One region of the Flavobacterium sp. WV_118_3 genome, then DNA from elsewhere that is predicted to be linked to it. Evidence: riboswitches for the same ligand, from Rfam matches in the RefSeq annotation. Region 1 holds a riboswitch; the other holds the start of a gene.
The links. Region 1 has a riboswitch for thiamine pyrophosphate ahead of ABFU83_RS16695 (TonB-dependent receptor). Riboswitches for the same ligand answer to the same signal wherever they lie in the genome.

Region 1 (3,500 bases):
AAAAGCTGTTTTTAGGATTCAACACATAATTCAATCCTCCTTTTGGATTAAAAAAGCGGAACGTATCGTCCACCAATCCGGTTTTAACAGCATTCGCTTTGTAATTCACATTTCGATATTGTAAATCACCATACAAGCTTAACGCCGATGTAATATCATAGGTTGCTTTGGCAAATACATTGACATCCGTTTTGATTCCTTTATCATCGTAAAAAAGCTGACCGTAATCGTAGGCCGCTTTTTCCTTTACCCATAACAATTTCCCAAAGTGACCGCCTTCAAATTTATTGGCACCACCACCGATAACCATATCCAGCTTGTCATTTTTGTAATTGGATGAAAATGTAAAACCGTAGAAATCATTGTCCAGCCATTTTTGGTTGATCAGATCCGATCTTGAGATGGTGTTTCCGTTATCGACAAACGGTGTTAATCCGAATTCGGAAAACTTCCCACTGCGTTTATAACTTTCGTAATACCCTTTTCCTTTGGTATAATGCGCCGCCAGATTTGTCGACCAGTTATCGTTCCATTTTTCATTCCAATGCAACTGGTAATGATCCTGATTGAAATTATCCGTTTGATTATCGTAGAACTTCACTTGTCCGTTATCGTCAAAATACAAACCGGACACATTAAACCTCGGATTGTTATCCAACATATTTTCGTCCAAACCTAAATCTTTCAGTTCCGATCCATCCAAACCATTCCACGACTGGTATGTTTTTTCCGATCCACCAAAAACCAATGCTTTGATCAAGGTTGTTTTCCCCACGTAGGTTCCCTGAAGGAAATACGACTTCAGGTCGGAAGACGCCCGGTCGATATAACCATCGGAATTGATTTTCGACAAACGACCTGCCAATTCAAATTTGTTATCCAACAATCCCGAACTGAATTTCACGGTATGTTTTCGGGTATTAAAACTCCCAAAGGAATTCGAAATTTCACCATATCCTTTTTCAGAATAACTATCGGTTAGCATATTTAAGCTGGCACCAAAAGCACCGGCACCATTGGTTGATGTTCCGGCACCGCGTTGCAACTGCAAACTCTCGACCGATGAGGCAAAATCGGGCATGTTCACCCAAAAAGTCCCCTGCGATTCCGAATCGTTATACGGAATTCCGTTAATGGTTACATTCACACGGGTCGCATCGCTACCGCGGACCCGGATTCCGGTATAGCCAACGCCATTTCCGGCATCGGTAGTGGTTACCACCGACGGCAAATAGTTCATCAGAACAGGTATATCCTGACCAAGATTTCGTTCGGATAATTGTTTTTTTCCGACATTACTAAACGTAACCGGAGTTTTATCGGCAGCCCGAACGGCCGATACCAATACTTCGTCCAGTTGTTTGGTTTTTGTAGAATCCGAAACGGTTTTTTCCTGTGCGAAAAGCATAACCGGCTGAAGACATAATAACGCCACAACGGATTGTAATACTGTTTTCATTCGTAAGATTTTACGAATAAAAGGGGTAATTATTCTTTGATTAATAAAAAATGATGTTTCCACGACACACGAATACCTTACGGCATCGATTGTGTCTTATTCCCTAAACAGCATTACCTGTTCCAGGTTCATTGGGTATGATCTCAGCTCGATTGTCCGGTTTTGAATCCGGATATAAGCACCCCTTTGAGACAGGACAAAATTATAAAAAGAAACCGCACAAAATCAAATCCGAATAGAAAAAACTCAAAAAAGAACGTTTTTTCCCTATTGCGATTACACAATTCCTAATTTATTCCATTCCGGGTTTCCGGCGCGATTCTTTTTTTTGCGCTTGAAATCGTTTGTTTTGAATTCGTTTTTTAACCGCCGCATGCGGAATACGGGTTGCTTTTCGTTCTTTTTCGAGCTGCAAGGCTTGCTGTATTAGCGAAAGAAAACGCGTTGTTACGATTTCTTTATTTTTAAGTTGACTCCGGCTTTCACCACAACCAAGCAGTAAAACCCCTTCTTTTGTCAATCGATTTTCAAGCTTACGCATCAGCAACGCTTTTTCATCATCGGTAAACGCTGCAGAACCAGCTACATCAAAAACCAATTGAATTTTAGTCGCCACTTTATTCACATGCTGACCACCCGCACCACTACTTCTTACCGCTTTATAGCGCAATTCCGCAAATAGTATTTCTTTTTGCATATTATCGTGGCTGATGTGCCGGTTTTAATAAGTCGTTTACAGTTTTCACCGGATTAAACGTCAGAAGCGGTACTTCGACAAAAACCGTAATCCAGTTGGCCATGGCACCGTTCCATAAGCCCGGTAATTCATAGGCTTTAATATCTTTACATCCTTTGGTTTTATTAACAATAAACCCGGTATTGTGATCGACATAATTTTCCAGATTGAACTTTTCTCCTTTATAATCTTTTAAGCCACAAACCAAATCGACCGGATTAAAATGCGTCGATTCACTCAAAATCAATGCCTGTTTTTTATTTTGCAGGTCTATTTGTGACGATTCTACAATTTGTAACGAATACATTCCTTCTTCACCAGTAACCCAAAACGGTCCGCCACCCGGTTCTCCTTCATTTTTCACCATACCGCACACGCGTATCGGTCGGTTTAAAAGCTGAAACAATTGACTCTTTTGGTTTTCGAAGGTATATTTTGAAAAATTACGCGGCAATACAATATTCAATTCTCCTGTTGTAAAAGCAATGATTTCCTGAATAACCGCAGGATCGGAAGTAGTTTCCAACACCTTCAAACTCTCGAAAATTTGCTTTTGAAGCCGAATCAGTAATCCGCCCAATAATTTTTTATAACGAACAATTCCGTCAAAATGATTAAAACAAACGTTATCGATATTTTTAACAAAAATAATATCACTCGTCAGCCGATTCAAATTCTGAATCAACGCCCCATGCCCGCCCGGTCGGAAGAAAAGCGAACCATCCTCCAGTCGGAAGGGCACATTATCGGCACCAACCGCCAAGGTATCCGTGGCTTTATCCTGAAAAGAATAGTCTACAACGACTGTATTTTCACTATTTGAAACCACTTCCGAGAAACCTTCCAAATGCTCTTCCGAAACCGTAAAATGAATATGATGCTTTCCATCCACATTGGTATATACCTGCGCTTCTTTGAGGTGTTTAAAAATTGGCGTTGTAATCGCTTCTTTTTCCTGATGGAATGGCAATACCCCTTTTGGCTTATTCAGAAAATCGAATTTTGCCGGTGACAGCATTGTTTCGATAAAGCGGTAATATTTTTCATCCTGGGAGAAATTATCAAAATCTTTATATTCCGATTTTGTTTCCTGGAGCACATCGGCATAGAACGGAAATTTTTCTATTCCAACCAGAAACACCGACAATTCCGATGCTTTTTTTCTATTTACATAGGCATTGATTGTTTCATAGTGTAATTTAAATTCATTCAGAAAATCGACAAGAAATTTAAACATTCTGCTGGCAGCGCCCGACGCCGGAACCAACTTTTCTATCGAAAACATTTTTTGATGTGCTTCAAAAT
Region 2 (3,500 bases), 1.7 Mb from region 1:
TGTGTATTTCGTATTCGAAAAAACTAAATTATATACCGCATCGAATTGGCGATATATCCTATGGTGTCTATATTTATGGGTTTTTAGTACAACAAACACTGATGTATTATTATAGTTTTTCGCCAATACTACTCACCTTAATAAGCTTGCCAATTACTTATATAGCCGCTTTTTTGTCATGGCAATATATCGAAAAACCAGCTTTGCAATATAAAAACTTTGTATAATGATTGTCATACAAAGAGACAGATGACGTGGCTTTATCTTTTTTGAAAGGCTTAGCCATCAACAATTATCCTCTGTAAATAATTGCCTCGTTTAAAGCAGAAACGATTTTTTTGATATAGTCTTCGTCGCTCGAAATAATGCTATCTGTTTCGCCGGAATTAGTGCTGATACGAACAGTAAATGAATCTCTAATATTGATATGCCACATGATTCCCACGATAAGTAAAATTCCTCCTATCATTATTTGAAAATCATTTGGTATAAAAAGAGCAATCAAACCTGTTATTATTACGACTCGAGGGTTAAAGCGGCTTTCTTTTATTCTATTAATTGTAACCGATGAAATATTACTTAGCGCATAAGTTTTGTCACCAGTAATATATCTTGATTGCGTTACGGATACAGTAAGATCCCGATAAAAAAAACGCTCTTTTACTTTTTCTTTCATAGTGTTTCTAATTTTATTATGGTAAAAGAAGAGAAATTTGTTTTAGTTTCATTATGGAAACTCATAAACCAAACTATTTATAAAAATCATGTTATTTATTTTTTCCTTATGTTGAGAAAAAAAATATAAAAGGGCATTATTTTTGAGTGAGATCTATTAAATTTATCGCCATGAGAACTTCTATTTTTATACTTTTAATACTACTCAATTTATCCTGTTCCAAAACCAGTCCGGGAATTGTTTGGTATGATCCGATTGTAGTGATGGATATTGATAAAGATTCCGAACACGCCGCTATCAGGGTTGCCCTTGGAATTAGCGCGCAGGTTTTTTATTTGTCTGAAAAAGAAGAAAATTTTACGCAACTTTTAAACGAACTTTCGAATAGTTACCGCAATCAGCTACCTGTAAAGGTTGGAGTTGAAAATGGAACGAATCAGATTAAGAGCGTTTCCCGCACCGATAAAAAATAAAGGCAAAGCAAAACGCAATAGACTAATTAATTGCCTTCCTACTAACAAGGCTTAACAACATATGAAAAAAATAATAGCAGTCATTTTAGTAGTACTATGTAATCCGATTTTACACGCACAAGACAATTTAAATAAAGAATTAAACAAATTGTTTCTGGATTTGAAGTTAGAATTAGTACCCGATAAAATGATGAAAAGTTCCAACTTGAAGTTTGAAAAATTTGTAAGAGACATTCCTGATTTTCAGGATAAAGAAACAATATTTCTTACGGAGTTTACGGAAAACAAAGCCGTAAAATCCAAAATCGTAGCTGGAGAAATTCAGATTATTCAAAGAGATGGGAATATCAAGCAGGGAATATATAGGGTTGTCCAAGACTTAAAATTTCAAACGCTAGAGGATTTACAGTATGAATATAATAGACTTTCGAAGCAATACGAAAAATTGGCGCGTTATATTAAAACCGATACAAATGAAGATGGAAATGAATACTTTATAAATCATATTACTAAAACGATTACTATAAAAGATAAATTAAAAAGTATCAAACTCGATTTCAGTTATTCGGTTCCCCGAAAAAAAGAAACGGGATACCATCTTTTTATAAGTTATAGTTTTTAAAATTTTGGATTGCAATACCTGTCAGCTTTCTAAAACCTGTCAGGTATAAAATATTTACACTACATTTACCACGGCTTTAGGGGTATTCTGAAAAGAATTGAGAGAGTCCCTTTGAACCTGATCCGGTTAACACCGGCGTAGGGAAAAGTTGATCTTCTTTTATTTGTCTTTACCGGGACAACTATTGCCATTTTAGTACCAATCTAAGCAGCCTGGATTCTATTCGGGGTGTGACGCAATAGTAAATCATGAAAAAAAAATATACCTATCCGGTAGTTCTAACCATAGCCGGATTCGACGGAAGCGGTGGCGCCGGAATCCAGGGCGATACCAATACTATCAATGCATTAGGATGTTATCCTACATCGGTGTTAACAGCATTACCGGTACAAAATACGGGTGGCGTAAAAGCGATTCATAGCATTCCGTCGGAGATCGTAGCCTTACAGTTGCAAACGATATTGGAAGACATCCGACCGGATGCGATCAAGATTGGAATGGTGCATACGCAGGAACTGGTAGCGGTTATTGTATCGATGTTACAACAATATCCGGACATTCCGGTGGTATTCGACCCGGTAATGGTCGCTACCAGCGGTCATCGTTTGATTGAATCTGAAACCATAGTTGCAATTGTAGACAAGCTGTTTCCATTGGCTACGCTGATCACGCCGAATCTCGATGAAGCGGCTGTTTTAACCGGAAATCCGATCACCAGCGTAACCGAAATGCAGAAAGCAGGAGCGATGATCATGCAAAAAGGTTGTCCGCATGTATTACTAAAAGGCGGGCATTTGCCAACTACAACACTGACTTCACTTTTATTCGATAAACAAGGTGTGATAGCAACCTATACGTCCGAAAAAATAGCAACCAACAATATGCACGGTTCGGGTTGTACCTTGTCGGCGGCTATTGCGAGTTATCTGGCACTTGGGAACACCTTATCCGACGCCGTTAGTCTGGCGCAACAGTATGTACATCGGGCAATAGCAGAAGGCGCCGATGTTGCAATAGGAAAGGGTAATGGTCCGTTAAATCATTTTTTTGAGCCGCAGCAAAGGGTTAAAAAAGAAAAACCTCGTTACAATAACGAGGCTTCTCCCAAATAACCAAAATAACAAATAAAAAATAAAAAGCTATTTACAATCAGTCTATTGGCTGATGTTTTTTACGGTTAAATACCCAAAATATAATCGGGAATACCAATAACGTCAGTGCGGTAGCGGTCATCAATCCACCGATGATCACAATGGCCAGCGGTTTTTGCGATTCCGAACCAATTCCGGTTGATGTTGCTGCCGGTAATAATCCGATAGAAGCCATTAAGGCGGTCATCACTACCGGACGGGTTCTGATTTTTACCGCTTCCATAATCGACGTGTTGAGATCCATTTTTTCCTTAAGGTTCTTATGGAATTCCGATATCAGGATTACACCGTTCTGGATACAGATTCCGAACAATGCGATAAAGCCAACTCCGGCCGAAATACCAAAATTAATTCCGGTAAGGTGTAAGGCAATAATACCCCCAATCACGGCAAACGGAACGTTCGCTAATACGAGTAGGGAATCTTTTATATTTCCGAACATAATAAACAGCAACACAAAGATTCCGATCAAACTAATAGGTACTACCTGGCTCAAACGTTGTGTGGCACGAACCTGATTTTCAAATTCACCGGTCCAACCGAAATGGTAACCGTTTGGAAGTTCCACGTTTTTATTC

Region 2: linked by a shared signal. The riboswitch ahead of thiD (bifunctional hydroxymethylpyrimidine kinase/phosphomethylpyrimidine kinase) and the one ahead of ABFU83_RS16695 (TonB-dependent receptor) in region 1 are both predicted to bind thiamine pyrophosphate.

The regions. Positions count from the first base shown of each region.
Region 1 covers NZ_CP156060.1:3,581,442-3,584,941, reverse strand. Annotated here, with positions in the region: gene ABFU83_RS16695 (TonB-dependent receptor) at 1-1,459, opposite strand, end outside; TPP riboswitch at 1,543-1,655, opposite strand; gene arfB (alternative ribosome rescue aminoacyl-tRNA hydrolase ArfB) at 1,752-2,156, opposite strand; gene ABFU83_RS16685 (DUF4301 family protein) at 2,158-3,500, opposite strand, start outside.
Region 2 covers NZ_CP156060.1:1,427,481-1,430,980, reverse strand. Annotated here, with positions in the region: gene ABFU83_RS06570 (acyltransferase) at 1-227, shown strand, start outside; gene ABFU83_RS06565 (DUF6232 family protein) at 293-676, opposite strand; gene ABFU83_RS06560 (hypothetical protein) at 847-1,149, shown strand; gene ABFU83_RS06555 (hypothetical protein) at 1,211-1,771, shown strand; TPP riboswitch at 1,840-1,932, shown strand; gene thiD (bifunctional hydroxymethylpyrimidine kinase/phosphomethylpyrimidine kinase) at 2,020-2,883, shown strand; gene ABFU83_RS06545 (CusA/CzcA family heavy metal efflux RND transporter) at 2,921-3,500, opposite strand, start outside.